One region of the Burkholderia cepacia complex sp. TUM26381 genome, then DNA from elsewhere that is predicted to be linked to it. Evidence: predicted binding sites of a transcription regulator. Region 1 holds the regulator's gene; each other region holds the start of a gene.
What was found. The regulator FNR, encoded in region 1, switches genes on or off when oxygen is low (the NO sensors DNR and NnrR bind a similar motif). The targets are predictions, from matches to a motif close to TTGATNNNNATCAA.

Region 1 (6,945 bases):
GCGCTAGTCTGCGGTCAGCATGAAGATAAGAGAAGCTAAATCACCTAATGCAGATTAAGGAAATCTAATGCTCGACTACGCGTTGCTCGATGCCCTCGCAGCCGTGATCCGGCACGGTTCGTTCGAGCGGGCGGCCAAGGAGCTGAATGTCACGCCGTCGGCCGTGTCGCAGCGCGTGAAGCTGCTGGAGGAACGGGTTGGCAGCGTGCTCGTCAAGCGCGGGCAGCCGTGCGTCGCGACGACGTCGGGCGCGCTGCTGTGCCGGCACACCGAGCGCGTGCAACTGCTGGAAGCCGAACTGGGCGGCCGGATGCCGGCGCTGCCGGGCCAGATCGCGAGTGCATGGCCGACGTTGCGCGTGGCCGTCAACGACGACAGCGTCGCGACGTGGTTCATCGATGCGGTCGGGCCGTTTTGCACGGAGCGCGAGACATTGCTCGACCTCGTGATCGACGACCAGGATTACACGGCGTCGCGCATTCGCGACGGCAGCGTGCAGGGCGCGGTGACCGCGCAGGCGGAGCCGATCCAGGGATGCCGGTCGGAGCGGCTCGGGCGGATCCGCTATCGCGCGGTGTGCTCGCCGGCGTTTTACGAACGCTATTTCGGTGCGGGCATCACGCGCGATGCGCTGCGCCGCGCGCCGTGCGTGATGTTCAATCCGAAGGACGGGCTGCAGGCGCGTTTCATCCGGCGCGTGACGCGCGCGGATCTCGATCCGCCGCAGCACTGGATACCGCACGTCGCAGGCTATCTGCGCGCATGCGAAACGGGGTTGGGATGGGGGATGTGCCCGGACCGGATGGTCGATCGCCAACTGGCGGCGGGTGAGCTCGTGGACATGTCGCGCGGGCGGACCATCGACATCGATCTCTACTGGCAGAGCTGGCGTCTGTCGATCGGCTGGCTCGACGATTTCAGCGCGGCGCTGAAGACGCGCGCCGCACTGTTTCTCGATTGATTCGGGATGCGATGCAGGCGGCGCGCGAACCGCGCGCGCCGCGCAGGATCAGACCTGATGCAGGCCGTCGAAGTCGACGATCTGCACGTGGCGGCCCTGCATTTCGATCAGGCCGCGCTTCTGGAACTTGGACAGCGTGCGGCTGACCGTTTCGAGCGTCATGCCGAGATAGCTGCCGATGTCTTCGCGCGTCATCCGCAGGTTGAATTCCGACGGCGAGTACCCGCGCTTCAGGTAACGCGACGAGACGTCGAGCAGGAACGCGGCGACGCGCTCTTCGGCATTCAGCGAACCGAGCAGCATCGTTTGCGACGTTTCGCGCACGATCTGTTCGCTCATCAGCTTGTGCATGCGCAGCTGCATCGAGCCGGCTTCCGAGCACAGGGTCTTCAGCGCGCTGTACGGGATCACGCAGACGGAGCTGTCTTCCAGCGCGACCGCGGTGCGCGGATGGGCATCGTCGCAGATGCCGTCGAGGCCGAGCGCTTCACCGGCAAGATGCAGGCCCGTGACTTGTTCGCGGCCGTCATGGCGCGTCGCGACGGTTTTCAGCGAACCCGAGCGCACGGCATACAGGTTGTCGAATGCGTCGCCTTCGCGGAACAGCGCTTCACCGCGCTTCACGGGGCGCGCTGCGCAGATGACCGACTCGAGGCGACTGAGTGCTTCAGGTGCCAGGCCCTGCGGCATGCACAGGTGCCGCATTGCGCACGACGAGCAGTGCGCGGCCTGGCGAGGAGCCCAGCTACCGGCATGAGGCGTGGCGGCGGGACGTGTGGCGACGGGCGTCAGCATGATCGTTTACTCCGGCGTTGAATCGACGGAATCATTGTCCCACCGCAAGTTGCCGCTGTCGGGTGACAAAACGTCGCGACCGGTGGCGCCTGCCGGATGGCGTTCAGGCGGCCTGTTCGTCGACGTTCGCGGCCGCCGGAATCAACAGCACGGGCAGCGTCGCGTGCCGCACGCATTGTTCGGCGATGCTGCCGAGCACGAGGCGGCGGAACCCGCGGCGGCCGTGCGTGCCGAGCACGAGCAGATCGGCGCCGAACGCTGTTGCGCCGTCGAGGATCAGCGACGAGACATCGTTGAGCGACGTCGCTTCGTTCAGCCGCGTTTCGCCCTTCACGCCGGCTGCCTGCATCAGCTTCGAGAAATCCCGAGCGAGTTCGTTGCCCTGTGCGACGAGCTGATCGCGCAGCACGGACGGATCGTAGCCGGGCACGTTGTAGTAGATCGCGGCGTTCTCGACGACGTAGAACGGCTGCAGCTCGGCGCCGTGCGCTTTCGCGAGCGCCAGTGCGGCATCGAACGCATGGCGGGACGTGTCGCTGCCGTCGACGGCAACCAGAATACGCTTGTACATAGTGTCTCCGAGTGGCGGGTTGAAACGAAGTCGGCCGGATGGCCGATCAGGCTGGGCAATGCGCAATGCTGCGAGGCAGAGTAAACCAACGGCGGGGACTTTGCAGCGAGGTGCCCGTCGGGTCGCGTGGTCGCATCGCGTCTGTTGCAGCGGCGAACGGCCATGCGCGCGGCGCATGCTGCACCGCGCGAGATGTGGCGCGTGGCTGGATCGATGCCGCTGTTCGCGCCGGCGGCGGAGCGCAGATGCACGCAGCGACGTGATGCGTTGCGTGGGTACGCGCATCGACCGTGCGCGACCGGCACATCGATGCACCGCACGCATCGCCATTCAATCGCAACTGCGCCGTTTCGACATGACTTCGATCAACGCAACGGCATCGGCACGATGTGCGGCATGCATGAAACCGTCGACGCCGATGCGTGAAATCGTTCACTCGTGCGTCGGTCGCACGCGCCGACCCGTCGGCATCGGTCGTCGACCGGTGCCGCTCCGCAAACGAACGACCGATTCAAACGCCCGGCTGGCTCGGCACGGCCGTCAGCTCGATGATGCGTTCCGGCCGCCGTCCGTGGCCGGGCCAGTACGTGCTGCCGTACATCCTGTGAACGGGGCCGAACCACGCATCGCCGGGCGATGGCGCGTCGAAGCCTTTCTCGACCACCATGTAGCCCGCGCGCAGTGCGAACGCCGGGTGGTTGCCGCCGGGGCGGCTGTCGAAACCGGCGAAGCCGTCGCCGGCTTCCGGCATCGCGTTGACGAGCGAGGCGTTGCTGCCCGTGATCTGGTCGGGCGAGAACGGCCCGCCGCCGGCGAGGCGCGACGCTTCGCGATTTTTGCCGTCGGTGTCGACCGTGCTGTCGTGCGTGTCGTCGTTGTCGAGCTCGATGCTGCGCGGACGTACACGACCTGTTTGACCGGATGATTCCATCGCGGCTCTCCTGGCGGCGAAACGCTCCGGATCGAAGCAAATCCCGTTCCGGGCACGACGGGAAAAGGCGCGCGGGCGATCGCCGCGGTCGCGCGACGCGCACTGATTTGTCATGATTTATTTCAGCTAGAAGACGCGTTTTCTACAGAGTATGATTCTTTTCCTGCGAAGCGGCGACAGGGGATGAAGTCTCGCCGCCTCTGCCCGCGCCGGGGCGCCGCAGCACCCTTAAAGACGGGTAGTGAACAACAAAGCAAGGGACTAGAGGTGGCGGATTCATGCAAGCGACTACTGCCTTCACGCACCGCGGTTATCTGTTGAACTGCGCGCCCGCGCGCGCCAGCGATGGTTCGTTCAAACCCTACGTCGTGATCTCCCGATCGAGCGACGGGGAACTCGTTGCGAACCGTTTTTTCCCGATCGAGCTCCAGTTCAACGACGAAGGCGACGCAATCGCGCACGCACGCGACTGGGCCGTGCGATGGATCGACGCGAGCAGCATCACGATGTGACGCCGCCGCGCTCGCGCAGCGCCGGCCGTCCGGCCGATCCCCGGTGTACCGCTCCGGGACAAAAAACGCGGTAATCTTGTGGAACCCGTCACTTTATTAGCGGCCGTGCGACCGAGCGCGGTCGCCTGCATTGGCATATGTCGACATCACCCGTCCGTCAGTGGGACCTCGAAGAAATCGTTGCCGGCTTGCGCGAGTCGCGCGAGGAACTCCATCGCACGCGCCATCCGCGCGGCATCCGCGAACTGCCGTCGCGCGATGCGATCTGCAAGATTGTGACCGGCCTGCGCGCGTCGATGTTTCCGACGCATTACGGCGCGCCGGACCTGACCGACGAAAGCGTCGACTACTACGTCGGCCACACGCTCGAAAGCACGCTGCGCATCCTGTCCGAGCAGATCCGCCGAGCGCTGCCGTTTCTGCCCGAACATGCCGATACGCCGTTCGCCGAGCTCGACGAACGTGCGTTCGAGATCGCGCGCGAATTCGGCCGGCAGTTGCCGGCGGTGCGCGCGCTGCTCGTCAGCGACATCCAGGCCGCGTACGCGGGCGATCCGGCCGCGCAGCACATCACCGAGATCCTGTTGTGCTACCCCGGCGTGCTCGCGATGATGCACCACCGGCTCGCGCATGCGCTGCACCAGCTCGGCGTGCCGCTGCTCGCGCGATTCATCAATGAAATCGCGCACTCGGCCACCGGCATCGACATCCACCCGGGCGCGCAGATCGGCCCGAGCTTCTTCATCGACCACGGCACCGGTGTCGTGATCGGCGAAACCGCGATCATCGGCGAGCGCGTGCGCGTGTACCAGGCCGTCACGCTCGGCGCGAAGAGTTTCCCGGCCGATGGCGAAGGCGCGCTGGTGAAGGGCAATGCCCGGCACCCGATCGTCGAGGACGACGTGGTGATCTATGCGGGTGCGACGATTCTCGGCCGCGTGACGATCGGGCGCGGCTCGGTGATCGGCGGCAACGTGTGGCTCACGCACAGCGTGCCGGCCGGCACGAGCGTCGCGCAGGGCAAGGTCCGCGAAGGCGGGAGCGCCGAGAAGCCGTAATGCGGCGGCGGGCGGCGGCGCGCCCGGTTCGCGCGGGCGCGTGCCGTGTGCGTCAGTGCTTGCCGGCGGGCGAGCGGTGCTTGTACAGCACGTCCTGGTCGACGCGGATCAGGTTCTGCCCCGCATCCACAACGAAATCCACGCCGTTGTACGCATTGCCCGTCAGCAGCAGGATCGCGCTCGCGACGTCGTCGGGGCCGGCGATGCGCGCGAGCGGCGTCGACGCGCGGCTCGCGTGTTCGAAGTCGGCCTGCGTCTGGTCGTCGCTCGGCAGCATCAGCCCGGGGAATACGGCATTCACGCGCAGCACCGGCGCGGACGACAGCGCGAGCATCTGCGTGAGGTTGCCGAGTGCGGCCTTGGCGACCGTGTAGCTGAAGTGGTCGCGATGAAAGTTTTCCTTGATCTTCTGGTCGACCACATTCACGACGACTCCCTGCGTGCCGGCCGCACGCGCCCGTTCGTAGAACGCGCGCGTGAGCAGGATCGGCGCACGGCAGTTGACGGCCCACGCCTGGTCGAACGCCGCGAGGTCGAAGCTCGGGAAATGGTCCTGCCAGAACACCGACGCGTTGTTGACCAGCACGTCGAGGCGCCCGAAGCGCGCATACACCTGGTCGATCAGCGCGGTGATCTGTGCGGCATCCGACAGGTCGGCCTGCAGCGCGACCGAATCGCGCCCGCGTTCGGCGATCGCGCGGGCGGCCGCTTGCGCGGCATCGGCCGAACGATCGTAATGCACCGCGGTGCGATACCCATGCTTCGCGAAATACTCGGCGAACGCGCGCCCGGCCCGGCGCGCGGCACCGGTCACGAGCACGACGGGCGCGTGCGCCGCTTGCTTCGTCTGCGCCATCAGGTATTCGTCAGGTTGACTGAAGAAGGATTGGCGACGATCGACAGGAATTCGCGCCGCGTCGACGGATCGGTGCGGAACGTGCCGAGCATGCGCGACGTGACCATTTCAACGCCCGGCTTGTGCACGCCGCGCGTCGAGATGCACTGGTGCGCGGCTTCGAGGATCACGCCGACACCCTTCGGCTGCAGCACGTCGAACAGCGTATCGGCGATCTGCACGGTCATCTTTTCCTGGATCTGCAGGCGCTTCGCGAATGCGTCGACAAGGCGCGCGAGCTTCGAGATACCGACCACGCGATGGTTCGGCAGATACGCGACGTGCGCGCGGCCGATGATCGGCACCATGTGGTGCTCGCAGTAGCTCTCGAAGCGGATGTCCTTCAGCACGATCATCTCGTCGTAACCGTCGACTTCGCTGAACGTGCGCGCGAGGATGTCGCGCGGCTCCAGCGCATAGCCGGCGAAGAACTGCTCGTATGCACGCACGACGCGTGCGGGCGTATCGATCAGGCCTTCGCGGGCGGGATCGTCGCCGGCCCAGCGCAACAGCACGCGGACGGCGTCTTCTGCTTCTTCACGGCTCGGCCGGGATGCGGCCGGCTCGGTCACTGCGGATTTCTTACCCTTACCCATGTAGTGGCTCCATCGAAGGCCGCCAGCGGCGGCGGATATCCGGCCATTGTTTCATGCTTTCGCGGGTCGTGCGTGCGGGCTGCCGCTCGCCCTTCGTCACTTCGGCCATTCGTCCTGCTCGTCGTTGAACAGCGACGCGACGACGCCGCGCAGCCACGCGGTGCGCGGATCGTTGTGGTACTTGCGATGCCAGTGCTGTTTCAGGTCGAAGCGCGGCAGGGCGAGCGGCGGCTCGACGGGCACGATGAACGCGTGCTCGGCCGCATACGCATAGCCGATCGCGTGCGGCACCGTCGCGATCAGGTCGGTGCGGCTCAGGATGAACGGCAGGCTCATGAAGTGCGGCGTCTCGAGCACCGCGCGGCGCTGCATGCGCTGCTTCGCCAGATATTTCTCGAGCACCTCCTGGCTGCGGCCTTCGGCGCGCACCACCGCGTGCCCGCACGCGAGGAACTGCTCGACCGTGAACGGCGGCGCCTGCTCGAACGGATGGCCGCGCCGCATCAGGCACACGAACCGGTGCGTGAACAACCGCTGCTGGAAGAAGTTGTTGCCGTCGAGGTCGGGGAAGTAGCCGACCGCGAGATCGATCGACCCGGCTTCGAGGCCACGCCCGACTTCGTCGT
Region 2 (6,945 bases), 1.4 Mb from region 1:
TTCGGTCAGTTCCTTCGCGAGAATCGCGCCGGTCCAGCCGAAGCCGACGATCACCGCATCGACATGCGGTTTTTTCTCTGCGGCCATCAGCTGCGCTCCCCGTTGATCGAGACGGGGCCGTACGGATAGGCCTTGCCGCTCTGGTTGACGAAATCCATGAAGTCGGCGCGCGCGCCCGGAAAGCCGATCATCTTCCACGCGGCCATGTCGCGATTGCCGCCATGCACCGGATCGCAGAAATAGCCTTCCCGCGTGTTCTGCAGCAACTGGCCGAAGAACACGCCGGGCGGCACGTCGTCGATCTGCGCGCCGCCCTTCTCCAGCGCGCCGAGCACCGCGTCGCGCGTCGGTGCGTCGAGATCCGCGAACGCCTTGCCGTGCGCCTTCTCGCAATAGCGGTTGACCGCCGCGATGCCGAGCCGGTAAATGTCGCGCGGCACCAGCTTCAGCTGGTAGCCGAGTTCGGGTACGCCCTGCTGGAACGGCCCCTGCATGTACCACGTCGCGCCGTGCGCATACGGCGTCTCCATCTGGCGGTCGATGAATTCGGGCACGCCCGATTCGAGCGCGCCGGGGCCTTCGGCGTCGGCCGGGATCAGCCGGTCGACGGCGGCCTGGACGAACGCCCACTCCTTCGCATCGAAGAAGGTCGGCTTGTACGGGGCGCGTTCGGCGTTGGCCGATGCGGCGGGCGCGTTGCCGGCCGTCGTCGCGGATTGCGACGACGAGCGCAGGTCGCAACCCGCGACCGACGCGATCGGCACGAGCGCGACCGACGTGCGCAGGAAACGGCGGCGCGAGTTGGGTTTGTCAGGTGGCGTGGACATGGTCGGATGTTGATCGTTGGGGATCGGGGTCCGGACGCGCGCACTCCGCATGCGGCATGTCCGGCATGGCAGCCATGCCGCGCGCGGCCGGCCGTCCTGTTCTTTCGTGTGTTGCGAACAACCTCGATGCGGGCGCCCGCCGCGCTATCTGCAACGGCGCCTTCATGCAGCCGCACATCGCGCCGGTTCCGGCGGCGCTGCGCGGATCGGCCTCTTCGCGAGCCTTATCGTCTGACAAATGCCGGCATCGGCCTGCATCTGCCCCTCATCGCCCATGACCCTCATTCAACTTAGACGTCGCGTTTGCCGACAGCAAGCGCAACGTGCACGACCCTCTTCCGGGTCCGGCGACGAGTGCCGCGAATTATATATGGAACCGGTTCCATTACGAGGGGGATCAATGCAATTCAATGCATCGAAATTCGCAACAATTGAAAAATCCGGAAGCCGGAATGGGCAAGAATGGCGGGATCACAAGCGGATGAAGGTCGCGGGCGCGTATGTTCCGCGCCGGTATCCGGCCGTGCAACCGCCCGAGCGCCTCTGTCACGGCACGGCGACACGCTTCCTGGATTCGATTCGTGCACAAGGACTGAAACCCGGCACCCGGCACCACGTGCACCTGTCGGCCGACATCCGGACTGCGCTGGCTGTCGGCGCGCGCTACGGCGTGCCGGTGATTCTCGAAGTCGCTGCGCAACGCATGCACCGGCAGGGCCACGCGTTCTTCATCGCCGAAAACGGCGTCTGGCTAACCGATGCCGTGCCGGCCGATTGCCTTACGGCGATCGGTACGCAGGCGGGCTGAACCGTCCGCCCCTCACCGCGGCCAGAACATCGACGCGATCGACAGCGACAGCGCCGCGCAAAGCGGCGAGTAATACAGCGTGTCCATCCGCGCGAAACGCGACCCGCGAATCCGCTTGAAGAAGCCGACGTAGCGGAAATCGCCGACGGCACGCACCGCGAAAATCAGTGCGAACGCAACGACTGCGAATGCGATCGTGCCGGGATACGCGTTGCGCCCCAGCCAGCCCGCCCGCGCAGCAACCACGCACGCACCGCCCAGCAGTGCCACCGCGACGGCAAGCGTGCCAATGGCGGTCGGCCGCAGCAGCGGCACGCCATCCTGTTCCGGAATCGCCGCACGCTTGCCGCGCCGCCCGCCCAACGCCCAGTAGACGTGCACGAGCGCGATCGCGCAAAGCGTCGGCACGCTGAAATACGCACCGGTCATGTCGGTAAATGTCCTCGTCTCGTTGTTCTGCCGGAACGGTTCCGGCACGCGGCCCCGGCCCGCGCCACGCATGACGATACCGAAACCCGGCATGGCGTGCATTGCGACGTCCGGTCGCAACCCGCGGCAGCGCATGGTGCGATGCAGTGCGCACGCATCGCCGCGGGGGCCGGCCGCTTGACTTCCCTCCGCGCACTACTACCCTGTTATTCCAGTGCTGCGCCGGCACGCCGCTGCGCAACCGGCTGCCCGCACGACAACGATAACGAAGGCCAAGGAGGCGACTCATGCTGATCGGTGTGCCGAAAGAGATCAAGAACCACGAATACCGCGTCGGCCTCACGCCGGCCGGCGCGCGTGAACTCACGCGGCACGGCCATCGCGTACTCGTGCAGCGCGGTGCGGGCACGGCGATCGGCCTGCTCGACGACGACTACACGGCCGCGGGCGCGACGCTCGGCGACGGCGCCGACGAAATCTTCGCGCGGGCCGACATGATCATCAAGGTCAAGGAGCCGCAGCCGGCCGAATGCGCGATGCTGCGGCGCGGCCAGATCCTCTATACGTACCTGCATCTCGCGCCCGATCCCGACCAGGCGGCTGCGCTGGTGAAATCCGGCGCGGTCTGCATCGCGTACGAAACCGTGACGGGCCCCGGCGGCGGCCTGCCGCTGCTCGCGCCGATGAGCGAAGTGGCCGGACGCATGTCGATCCAGGTTGCGGCGACCCACCTCGAAAGCCCGCGCGGCGGCCGCGGCCTGTTGATCGCCGGCGTGCCCGGCGTGCCGGCCGCGCATGTCGTCGTGCTCGGCGCGGGCGTCGTGGGCACCGGCGCGCTGCAGATGGCGGTGGGCCTCGGCGCGCGCGTCACCGTGCTCGACAACAACGTGAACCGGTTGCGCCAGCTCGACCTCGTGTTCGCCAACCGGATCGCGACGGTCTGTTCGAATGCGCATACGGTCGACGAAGCCGTACGCGATGCCGACGTCGTGATCGGCGCGGTGCTCGTGCCGGGCGCATCGGCGCCGCGGCTCGTCACGCGCGACATGATCGCGACGATGCGTACCGGCGCGGTCGTCGTCGACGTCGCGATCGACCAGGGCGGATGCTTCGAGACATCGCACGCGACGACGCACGCGGATCCGACCTTCGTCGTCGACGGCGTCGTGCACTACTGCGTCGCGAACATGCCCGGTGCCGTCGCGCGCACGTCGACCTTCGCGCTGAACAACGCGACGCTCGGGCACGCGCTCGCGCTCGCCGACAAGGGCTGGAAACAGGCGATGACCGACGATCCGCATCTGCGCGCGGGGCTGAACGTCTGCGACGGGCACATCACGTACGAAGCGGTCGCGCAGGCGCTCGGCCTGCCCTACGTACCGGCGGCCGGCGTGCTGGCATGACCGTGCCGGCCTGACCTGGATGCACGGCTGGCGGCACGCGCCGCCGGCCGCGTTCACGCGCCCTTCGACCGGTTCCGCTTCGCCCCGCCGCCCGCGCCCATCGTGCGGGCCAGCAACGGCCGCAGTTGCGCGAGCGTGCGCGTGTTCAGCACATCCTGCCGCGTGAGCCAGCCGCGTCGCGCCTGATCGACCCCATACGCGAGATTGTCGAGTTCGTCGCCACTGCACGCATCCGAACCGATCGCGACCGCCACGCCGGCCTGCGCAGCCTCGCGGCACCAGATGTCCGGCAGATCGAGCCGCCGCGGCTGTGCATCGAGCTCGACGAAGCAGCCGCGCGCCGCGGCCTGCGCGATCACGCGCGGCACGTCGAGTTCGCATGCATCGCGCTCGCCGAGCACGCGGCCGGTCGGGTGCGCGAGAATCGTGAAATGCGGATGGTCCATCGCGCGCAGCATGCGCCCGGTCTGCGCGTCGCGCGGCAGGTCGAAGCCGTCGCGCACCGCACCGACCACGAGATCGAGCCGGCCGAGCATCGCATCGGGCACGTCGAGACTGCCGTCCTCGCGAATGCCGGCTTCCACGCCCTTGAGCAGCACGAAATCGTCGAACGACGCGTTGACGCGATCGATCTCGTCGAGCTGCCGCGCGAGCCAGTCGAAGTCGTTGCGGCCGCCGCCGGCAGGCGGTGCGCGGTCGGTGACGGCCAGGTACGCAAGCCCGCGCGCACGGGCCGCATCGGCCATCGCGCGCAGGCTGTCGCGACCGGCCGACACGTCGGTATGCGCATGCAGGTCGCCGCGGACGTGCTTGCGCTCGACCAGCGCCGGCAGCGTGCCGGCACGCGACGCGTCGATCTCGCCGCGATCCTCGCGCAGCTCGGGCGGCACGTCGTGCAGCCCGATGGCGGCGTACACCGATGCCTCCGTGTCGCCGGCAATCCGCTCGTCGCCGCGAAACACGCCGTATTCGTTGATCTTCAGGCCGCCGGCCTGCGCGATCCTGCGCAGCGCGATGTTGTGCGCCTTCGATCCCGTGAAGTAGACGAGCGTCGCACCGAACGCATCGGCATCGACCACCCGCAGGTCGACCTGCAACCCGCTGGCGAGCACGACGCTCGATTTCGTCTTGCCGTGCGCGAGCACGCGCGCCACGTCGCCGTAGCCGACGAACGCTTCGGCAACCGCCACCGGGTCGCTCGCGGTAACGAGGATGTCGAGATCGCCGACCGTCTCGCGGCGGCGGCGGAAACTGCCGGCCGGCATGACCTTGCCGACGCCGGCGACCGCACGCAGGCGTTCGAGCAACGGCATCAGCGCATGCGCGGCGTCGGGCAGCAGGAAGCGCTGCGGTTCGCGCTGCAGGCGGTCGTCGATCGCTTCGAGCAGATGGGCCTCGGTCTTTGCGCCGAAGCCCGGCAGTTCGCGCACATGCCCGCTCTTCGCTTCGGCGCGCAGCTGTTCGAGCGAATCGACGTGCAGCGCGTCATGCAGCGCCTTCACGCGCTTGGCACCGAGCCCCGGCACATCGAGCAGCTCGACGATCGCGCCCGGCAGCGCCTGGCGCAGCGTCTGCTGCAGTTCGCAGGTACCGGTCGCGGCAATCTCGCGCAGCTTCGATGCGAGATCAGGCCCGATCGACGGAATCTTCCCGAGATCGTCGCCGTTCGCGATCATCGCCGGGATATCGCGACCGTAGTCGGCAATCGTCCGCGCGGCATTGCGGTACGCCCGCACGCGAAACGGATTGGCGCCCTGGATCTCGAGCATGTCGGCGATCTCGGCGAACACGGCCGCGCACTCGGCATTGTGGATCGGCATGATCGGCGTGGCTCCCTTCCACGTGGATGGCGCCGCACGCGTGCGCGACGGCGTCTGCCCGCCCGGCGCCGCATGTCGACGCCGCCGGGCGCCCGTTCGTCATCGTACGCCGCCGGCGCGCCGCGTGCAGCGCCGTTGCGGCCGCGACGTCAGAGCGACGCGCGCGGTGTCGTCGCGTAGTGCCGCTCGTAGATCGACTGGCAATGCGTGCAGCGTTCGGCGGTCGGGCGCGCGAGCAGGCGCTCGTAGCCGACCGAGCTGTCGCAGTCGATGCATTCGCCGTAACTGCCGTCGCGCATCCGCTGCTGCGCACGGCCGATCGCGCGCAGTTCGGTCAGCTTCATGCCGATCAATGCATGATCGACGTCGACGAACAGATCCGCGTTCGCCTCGTCGCCTTCGTCCGGCGCCGCGCCGGCAAGGTCCGCATAGGATTCCGACGCACGATGGTCTTCGCTCGTGCGGATCTCCGCACGCAGCGCCTGCTCGCTCTCGCTCAGCCGCTGTTTGAGCGTCTGCCGTTGTTGTTGGTCGAGCGACATGGCCGTCTCTCCTGTTCCGGGTTCCGCGCGGAAAAATGCGGCGCGCGGTATCGCGCCGGTGCGCGGCAGGCAGGCGCCACCGCCGCTGCCGCGTCCGGATGTGCGCCCGGCAGCACGAAGCACCGGACGCCTTCGACGCAGGATAAACCCATTGAACACGCGTGTGTTGACCGGAATCAGCCCGCCGGTCGCGCGCGCGGCCGGCGCGCGAAAACTGGGGACGGACGCGAAATCGCGGCCGGCCACGCTCGCCGCGCAGCCCGTCGGCGCAACCGCAGCGCAGCAATTTTCCGTGCGGCCCATTGCTTCTTCGGCGCGCGCGGCCCGGCATCCATCCGTCGACCGGATCGCTCGCGCAGCGCGCCGCCTCCTCAATGATTCGTCATCCTCAGAAAGCATTGCGCCCGATGAAGCCGCGCACGACCGTCAGCAGGATGATCTTCATGTCGAACCAGAAGCTCCAGTTCTGCATGTAGAACAGGTCGAACTTCACGCGCGCGGCCATCGCCTCGACCTTGCGGGTCTCGCCGCGATAGCCGTTCACCTGTGCCCACCCGGTGATGCCCGGGCGCACGCGGTAGCGGTACATGTAGCAATCGATCAGTTGCCGATAGAAGTCGTCGTGTTCGATCGCGTGCGGACGCGGGCCCACCACCGACATCTGCCCGAACAGCACGTTGAAGAACTGCGGCAGCTCGTCGAGCGACGTGCGCCGCAGGAACGCGCCGACGCGCGTGATGCGCGCATCGTTGCGCGACGCCTGCCGCACGACGCCCGGCTGCGCGCGATGCACGCGCATCGTCCTGAACTTCAGGATGTCGAACTCGCGGCCGTCGACACCCTTGCGGCGCTGCCTGAACAGCACGGGCCCCGGCGACGACAGCTTGACCGCGATCGCCAGCATCGACAGCAGCGGCAGCAACGGAATCAACACGCCGAACGCGAACAGCCGGTCGAACGCGAACTTCGCCCACAGCTCCGGCGCCGCGCGCGGCGTGGTCGCGAGATTGATCGCCGGCATGCCGAGGACGTCGGTCGCGGAGCGATCGACGACCGCCATCTGCCGGACGTCGGGCAACAGCCGCAACTCGACGAATTCGTCGCGCAACTCGCGCA
Region 3 (6,945 bases), on a different replicon from region 1:
GAATTGCACTGGACGATCCGATCCACCGCATCGGGATTCGCCAACCGCAGCCGGCCGTTCATCAAAGACCGCGCGGTTTGTTCAGTGCATTTCCGGCCGTCGGACCATCGCACCTTTACATACAAGAACCGAAATTTCATGACATCCCGACTTCTCGCCGCGCTCGTTGCCGCGGCCTTGAGCTGCACCGGCCTGCCCGTCGCCCACGCGCGCACCTACGTCGCGCCGACGGCGTCGCTCGGCAAAGGCGCCTACGTTCACCAGTTCGTGCTGCGCGACCCCGTCACGCAACAGCCGCTGCCGAACGCGCGCTACCGGCTGTTCCTGCCGGGCCAGGTCATCGCGGGGCTGCCCGTCAAGCCGGGCGAGCACGACAGCGTGATCTTCGGCACGACCGACGCGGCGGGCCGCACGATCCGGATCCGGCTGCCGAAATCGCATCCGCAGAAGCAGTGGGTGTTCAACCCGGTCGTCGGCGACGGCGACCTGGGCGAATCGTTCCGGCTGGTCGATCCGGGCGGCAAGGCGTCGCTCGGCCGTTTCCCGTACGTGCTGGACGTGGAGAACGAATATCTGGCATGCGGCTATTCGGACGCGAACGGCTACACCTACTACGCACAATCGCGCACGCCGCGGAACGTCAATCTTTACGTCGGCATGCTGGAAAAAGCGGCCGACACCGACTGGTGCGCGGGTCCGGGCCTGACCATCGCGAACAGCGCGAACGAACCCGGCACGCCGGACCTGTACACGCAGTACCTCGGCACGCTGGTCACCAACAGCGACCGGATCAGCGGCGAGTTGCGGCAGCAGATCGTCGCGAAGCTGCTGTCGCTCGCGATCGCCGAACGCGACGCAAGCCGCGTGGCTGCCGTGCTCGATCTCGACACGATTCCGGACGATCGCCTGAACGATATCGGCTACCGGCTCGTCGATGCGGGCGTGGAGGTCGATCGCGGGCTCGCAATGATCGACACACATCTCGCGAAGTCGCCCGACGATGCGTATGCGCTCGACAGCAAGGGCTGGGCGCTATATCGCCTCGGCCGCAACGACGAGGCGCTCACGTGGTTCGACCGCTCGATCGCGATCTTCGCGAAGGACGACGACGGCGACGCGCGCGAAGCCCATGCGACCGGGCTGACGCACAAGGGTGAAGTGCTGTGGAAACTGGGGCGCCGGGATGAAGCGCGCGATGCGTTCGCTCAGGCGCAGAAGCTTCAGCCGAAGAACGCGGAGCTGGCGGAAACGCTGAAGCGACTGGACGTGCAGGCGAGCCCGGACAGCGCGGCGGCGCCCGGTGCGAGCGGCACGTAATCTCGACGGAAGCGGTGATCGTCAGGGCAACGACGGTCACTGCTGACAGGGATCGTCACGGGACAGCATATAGACGTGCCCCGACGCGTTCGCCATCGCATGACCGTTGGCCACAAAGCGCTGCTTCGTGTTCGACATCATCGCAACGACGACTTTCGACTGATCGATGCCCGGCTGCCCCATCAGCTATGTTGTCGTTCTTCGAGCACGATAGTGCCTGCACGCGTTCCCTCAAGGAAAGACGCAGCCTCCCCGCGTCATTCCTCGCCTTTCGCGCCCGGATTGAGCATCACGACGAAGCCGGCCACACCGACGATCAATGCGATCGCGCCGCCACGCAGCGCCATCGCTTCGTCGAACAGCAGCCCCGTTACGACGGCCATCATCCCCACGAGCGACACGAACACGGCGATCGCCGCGACGACGATGCGGTACTGGCGGCGGATCATCGCTCGAACACCGCGTTACGCCGCAGCCGCGGCCGCCGCTTCGTCGGCATCGTCGCCGCGAATCAGCAGCACCGGGCACTTGGAGCCGCGCACGAAGCGCTCGGCGACGCTGCCGAGCAGCACGCGCCGGATCCCGCGCCGCCCGTGCGTGCCGACCACCGCGAGATCGATCCCGTGCTCCTTCACGTAGCGCTGCAGGCGCTCCGCGATGTCCTCGCCGATGCTCTCGGTCTCGACGAGTTCGGCTTCGCCTTTCGCGCCGGCCAGCGCGACGATCTGTTCGGCTTCACGCAGCACCTTGCGCCCGTCGTCGCGGATTTCCTCGACGAGCGCGTGCGGATCGAAACGTCCCGCGTACGTGAACAGCACCGACTTGTCGACCACATACACGACGCTGACGTGCGTGTCGCTCGCCAGCGCCACTTTCACGGCCTCGGCAAGCGCCTGTTTCGACGAAGCACTGCCGTCGACGGCCACCATGATCTTCTTGTACATGCGAACCTCGCTGGGGTGAACTGCCGCGCGCCCTGTCGCGCGCGGCCATGTCACCATCATCGGCCGACGGCGGGCCCGGATGTTGACGACGATCAAGCCGGCGGGCGTCCGGCCCGCGACCGGACGACGCACGCGCCGGGCACCGGGCGCCACGCATCGACGCCCGCGCCCGGCCCGTCATCGCGCGTGCGGCGCGCGGTACTTGTGCCGGTCGAACCCGCTGTCGCGCAACCAGGCACCGGCGACCGCGTCCACGTCCTGTCCGGCGAACGGCAGCACCGTGTCGGGCTGCGCACCGTGGCGATAGTTCGGCCCGGTGAACTCGGAATCCGCCGCATAACCGAAGTACGCGTTGCCGCTCCACACGATGTTCGCGTAGCTGCCTTGCGCATTCTTCGTCCGGTAGATCGCGCCGCTATCCGAAGCGTTGTAGAAGCGGTTGCCCGTCACCTGGAACGCGTTCGCATAGCTGAGGTTCTCGACGATCGGCGTCACCAGCCCCGGCGTACGCGTGATCACGACGTTGTCGCGCACGACGGAATCGGCCGATCCCGCCGCCGAGATGATCCGCCGCTTGTCGTTCAGGCTCAGGTTGTTTTCGACGATTGCCCCCGTCTCCTGCGCCGTGTGGCCCAGGCCGTCGGAACCGCATCCGCAGAACAGCATCAGCCCGCCGTCGTTGTCGTGGCTGAAGTTCGCAGCCACGCGCGTGTTGCGCGTGCCGAGATCCGCGTCGAACGCCATCCCGTCGCCGGCTTCGATGTTGTTCTGCAACCGCACGCCGTTGACTTCGTTGTACTGGAACAGCGCATCGTCGGTGTTGATCGCCCACGCGCCGGCGCTGTTGCCCGGTGCGCGCATCCAGATGTCGTACAGGTGGTTCGCCTCGACCTTCGGCGCGGTTGCCGTGCGCACGATGATGCCGTCGCCGCCGACGTTGTGGATCAGGTTGTTGCGCAGCACGACGCGCGTCATCGGGAAGTAGTCCGACGCCGCCTGCGTGGCCGGATTCGTCAGGTAGGCCGGATTGCCCTTGTACGGCGGATAGTCGCCGCACGGCGCACCGCCTTCGCGGCACATCCACGCGGAGCGCGTCGACAGTGCGACCGCATCGACGGCGTAGATTTCGCTGTTCTCGACCGCGATGTCGTCGAAGTTGGTCGGCTTCTCCTTCGTGCCGACGACTTCGTTGTCGCGCGTCACCTCGAACAGCATCCCGCCGGTCGTCTTGTACGAGCCGACCGTATTGCCGGCGACATCCTTCAGATAGCCGCGAACGTGATGCACGTACACGTCGTCGACATGGTAGTGGCTGCCCGTGCCGTAATCCTCGAGCCGCACGTACAGCCCGAGGCGGCCGCCGACGGTCGTCGCATCGTTGGTCAGTTCCAGCGAACGGATCTCCCAGTACTGCGTGTTGTACAGATAGATCGCCGCGCGGTTCACGGTCGGGTTGTCCGTCTTGCACAGCGAGTAATAGCCGCTGAATCCGTTGGGCGTCTTGTGCTGCTCGGTGATCGACTGGTCGGGGTCGGCCGTCGTATCCGCACAGCCGGCCGCGATGACGGGGCGCGATGCCTTCGGGTCGCCGTATGCATCGACGACGATCGGTGCGCCGGCCGCGCCGGTACTGCCCGGCGCGGGCGTAAAGCTGCCGTTGCAGGTGGTGCCGCGCTTGAAGCGCACGTGCGTGCCGGGTGCGAGTACGATCCGGTTCAGCGTCGCGAGATCGCGGATCGGATTGGCCGGGGTGCCGAGCGTCGCGGGCGATCCCGTTCCATTCGCGCCGAGCGAACAGTCGACGTGCAGCGTGCCGGGCGTCGCGCCGCCGGCCTGCCCGGCCACGGACGCGGCGGCAAGCTGCTGCCCCGCCACGCCGTCCGCCGATTCTCCACCGCCGCATGCGGCCAGCGCGCCGATCAGCGGCGCTGCGACAATCTTCCAGTGTTTCAAAGTCAGTCTCCCGAAATATTGCATTCGTGATCCGGCACCGGGTCGACCGCCGGTCGCTCCGCATGCCGTCCGCCCATTCCGGCAGCCGGTTCGTCCAGACGAACCGGCGCCCCCTCGCTTGCCGCGGGCAACAGCCCTGCCCGCTCGGCCAGCACCCACAAACCGGCCGCCGCCGCGCCGTCGATCGTGTCCACCGGCGGCCAGCCGAACAACGACGCCGCGTGCCGGTAACGCGAGCACAACGCGGCATCGCCAATCAGCATCGGTCGCGGCGCGCCGGCGCCTGCTTCGGCGCCCGGCCCGTCGCCTTCCGCGGCAAGCCCCGCAAGCTCATGCCCGATCAGCACGCCGGACAGGTAGTCGCGCTGCTCGGCGGCCGCCAGTTCGCCGGCCAGCAGCCGCGCGCGGCTGCCGAAGATCGTCGCGAGCAGCCCCGTCGCATGGCCCGCCTGCGCCGCGTGCACGCCGCGCTCGAATGCATCGCGCGCGAACGCGGCCGGCGGCCGCATCGTGCGGCCGAGCAGGCTGTGCGTGCACAGCAGCGCGTACAGCTCGCCGGTCATGAACGTGCGGAAGCGCTCGATGCGCGAGCCGCGCACGGCAACCCATTTCGAATGCGTGCCCGGCAACCCGATCCACCGGGCAGGCGCCGAGTCGTGCGCCGCGCCGCCCGCATGCAGCGCGCCGACGATCTGCGTCTCCTCGCCGCGCATCACGTTCGCGAGTTCGCCGCGCTGGATCAGCCCCGGCACGATGTGCACGATCGCGCCGCGCCGCGCGTGTACCGGCTGCAGCGACGCGCCGAGCCGCACCGCATCGATCGGCACGTCCGCGTACGGCGCCTCGCGCCAGCCCTGCGCACTGCCGACCATGCCGGCCGCGACGACCGGCAAGTCCGGCCACGCATCGAGCCACGCGCCGCAGACGCCCTCGAACGCGTCATCGCAAGCGTCGGCGATCGCAACGCCCGCGCCGCCGATCTGCATCACGCCTTTCGGCGCGGCGCGTTCGTCGAGCACGGTGCGCGCGTCCGCCATCAGGTACGCGCGCAGCGACGTGGTGCCCCAGTCGAGTGCGATCAGGCGTGGCAACGGCGATTGCCCGTTGGCACGTGGTGTTGCATCTTGCATAGGATTCCTCTGTTTGACGGTTGCGGCTCGCTGCGTGATTCGGCCTGGATCAGAAGAGCGTCTCGATCCCCGCATAGATGCCCGTCTGTCCGTGCCCCGGCATCGGCGACGCGCCCAGCCCGTTACCGTTGCCGAGCCCCGGCGACTGCGGGTTCACGCCCAGGTTCGCGTTCGCGCTGTTGAACACGTGCGCGGCCGTCGCATACAGGAACGTGCGCTTGGACAGGTCGTACATCGTGCCGAGCCCGATGATCGTCGAGCGCCCTTCGCCGCTGTGGTCGGCGGTCCACTGGCCCGCGTCGATCTTCATCGAATAGACGGCGCCCTGCAGATGCAGGAACGGCGTCGCGTCGTACGTCAGGCCGCCCCAGTAGTAGTTCGCGGTACGCGACAGGCCGGCCGGCGTATCGGGCGCGCTGTAGCGCGTATAGCCGAGTTGCACCAGCGCCGGGCCGAAGCGCTCGCGCACGCCGATGAACGCTTCCTGCGACGCGGTGAACAGGTTGTCCTCGCGGCCGTACTGGTTGCGGATCTCGTTCCAGATGGCGCGCACTTCGAAGTCGCCGTGCGTATAGGCCACCGTCGCGCCGTCGGACAGGCCCGTCGCGCCGACATTGTTCGGCGAGCCGCGCAGCCAGCCGTTCGAGCTGTTGCCGAGGTTCGCCTGCAGCGCGAACGAGAAGCCGCCGAACTTCGGCGATTCGTAGCGGATCCCGTTCGACAGCTTCGGGCCATTGCGGTACGACGTCAGCGATTCGACCGAGTAGTTCTCCTCGAGCAACGGATCGTACGACCAGATATAGCTGTTGATGAACGAGCCCTGCCCGAGCCTCAGGAAACCGTAACGCTCGTTCTTCAACCCGATCCACGCGCCGCGCTGGAACAGCACGCCGCCGCCGTAGTTGCCGTTCGCCGCATTGATCGACGACTCGAGCCAGAATACCGCCTGGTTGCCGCCGCCGAGATCCTCCTTGCCGGTGATGCCGAGGATGCTCGTCCCCCAGTCGTTGCCTTCCGAGAAGCGCGAACCGGTCGAATGCGGGCCGTTCTGCACGCCGCTCAGGTACTGCACGTCGCCGCCGACGCGCCCCCACACCGTGACGCTCGACTGAGCCTGCGCCACCGCCGGCACCGCCAGGGCCAGCGCCGCGATCCACCCGTACTGTCGCATCAAGATCTCCTCCTGCTTTTCGTTGACGTTTCGTCTGATTTGGGAAAACGCTTTCCCTCAACAGCAAAAAAATTTCGCGGCGGTTGTCGTGTGTCGTTTTCCGCTACGTTTCGAACGGAAGGCACGCGTGCTATGCTCGCGAAATGGGAAAGCGTTTTCATTGTCGGCGCGCGATTGCGCTTTTTCAAGAAAATTCTGGCCCCCCAAGGGATACTACCGAGTCCGGTCGCGCGGCACGCATGCGATGCCGCCGCACGGCCGCCGCCGCCGGCGCGCATGCTATGCTCGCCGGCAAAATGCACTGACACTCACTTTCATCGTGGCCAAGATCAACGAAGTCGCCGCCGCTGCCGGCGTCTCCATCGGAACCGTCTCGAAGTTCATCAACAAGACGAAGCGCTTCTCGCCGGACGTCGAGCGCCGCATCGCC

Region 2: a site for FNR is predicted at 5,996-6,009, ahead of ACWMMN_RS25320 (TraR/DksA family transcriptional regulator). Genes of this name have one in related genera too.
Region 3: a site for FNR is predicted at 2,344-2,357, ahead of ACWMMN_RS36305 (universal stress protein). Genes of this name have one in related genera too.

The regions. Positions count from the first base shown of each region.
Region 1 is NZ_CM172007.1:3,348,807-3,355,751, reverse strand. Features, by position in the region: gene ACWMMN_RS31915 (LysR family transcriptional regulator ArgP) at 68-961, shown strand; gene fnr (fumarate/nitrate reduction transcriptional regulator Fnr) at 1,010-1,756, opposite strand; gene ACWMMN_RS31905 (universal stress protein) at 1,860-2,327, opposite strand; gene ACWMMN_RS31900 (hypothetical protein) at 2,490-2,753, shown strand; gene ACWMMN_RS31895 (DUF3005 domain-containing protein) at 2,839-3,258, opposite strand; gene ACWMMN_RS31890 (hypothetical protein) at 3,537-3,770, shown strand; gene epsC (serine O-acetyltransferase EpsC) at 3,908-4,828, shown strand; gene ACWMMN_RS31880 (SDR family oxidoreductase) at 4,881-5,684, opposite strand; gene folE (GTP cyclohydrolase I FolE) at 5,684-6,319, opposite strand; gene ACWMMN_RS31870 (LysR family transcriptional regulator) at 6,416-6,945, opposite strand, start outside.
Region 2 is NZ_CM172007.1:1,909,751-1,916,695, forward strand. Features, by position in the region: gene ACWMMN_RS25290 (GMC family oxidoreductase) at 1-87, opposite strand, end outside; gene ACWMMN_RS25295 (gluconate 2-dehydrogenase subunit 3 family protein) at 87-827, opposite strand; gene ACWMMN_RS25300 (RNA 2'-phosphotransferase) at 1,198-1,635, shown strand; gene ACWMMN_RS25305 (DUF3995 domain-containing protein) at 1,648-2,064, opposite strand; gene ald (alanine dehydrogenase) at 2,352-3,467, shown strand; gene polX (DNA polymerase/3'-5' exonuclease PolX) at 3,521-5,287, opposite strand; gene ACWMMN_RS25320 (TraR/DksA family transcriptional regulator) at 5,437-5,829, opposite strand; gene ACWMMN_RS25325 (undecaprenyl-phosphate glucose phosphotransferase) at 6,218-6,945, opposite strand, start outside.
Region 3 is NZ_CM172008.1:985,656-992,600, forward strand. Features, by position in the region: gene ACWMMN_RS36290 (tetratricopeptide repeat protein) at 139-1,317, shown strand; gene ACWMMN_RS36295 (hypothetical protein) at 1,354-1,500, opposite strand; gene ACWMMN_RS36300 (DUF2964 family protein) at 1,575-1,766, opposite strand; gene ACWMMN_RS36305 (universal stress protein) at 1,782-2,261, opposite strand; gene ACWMMN_RS36310 (right-handed parallel beta-helix repeat-containing protein) at 2,439-4,214, opposite strand; gene ACWMMN_RS36315 (2-dehydro-3-deoxygalactonokinase) at 4,217-5,344, opposite strand; gene ACWMMN_RS36320 (porin) at 5,394-6,515, opposite strand; gene ACWMMN_RS36325 (LacI family DNA-binding transcriptional regulator) at 6,835-6,945, shown strand, end outside.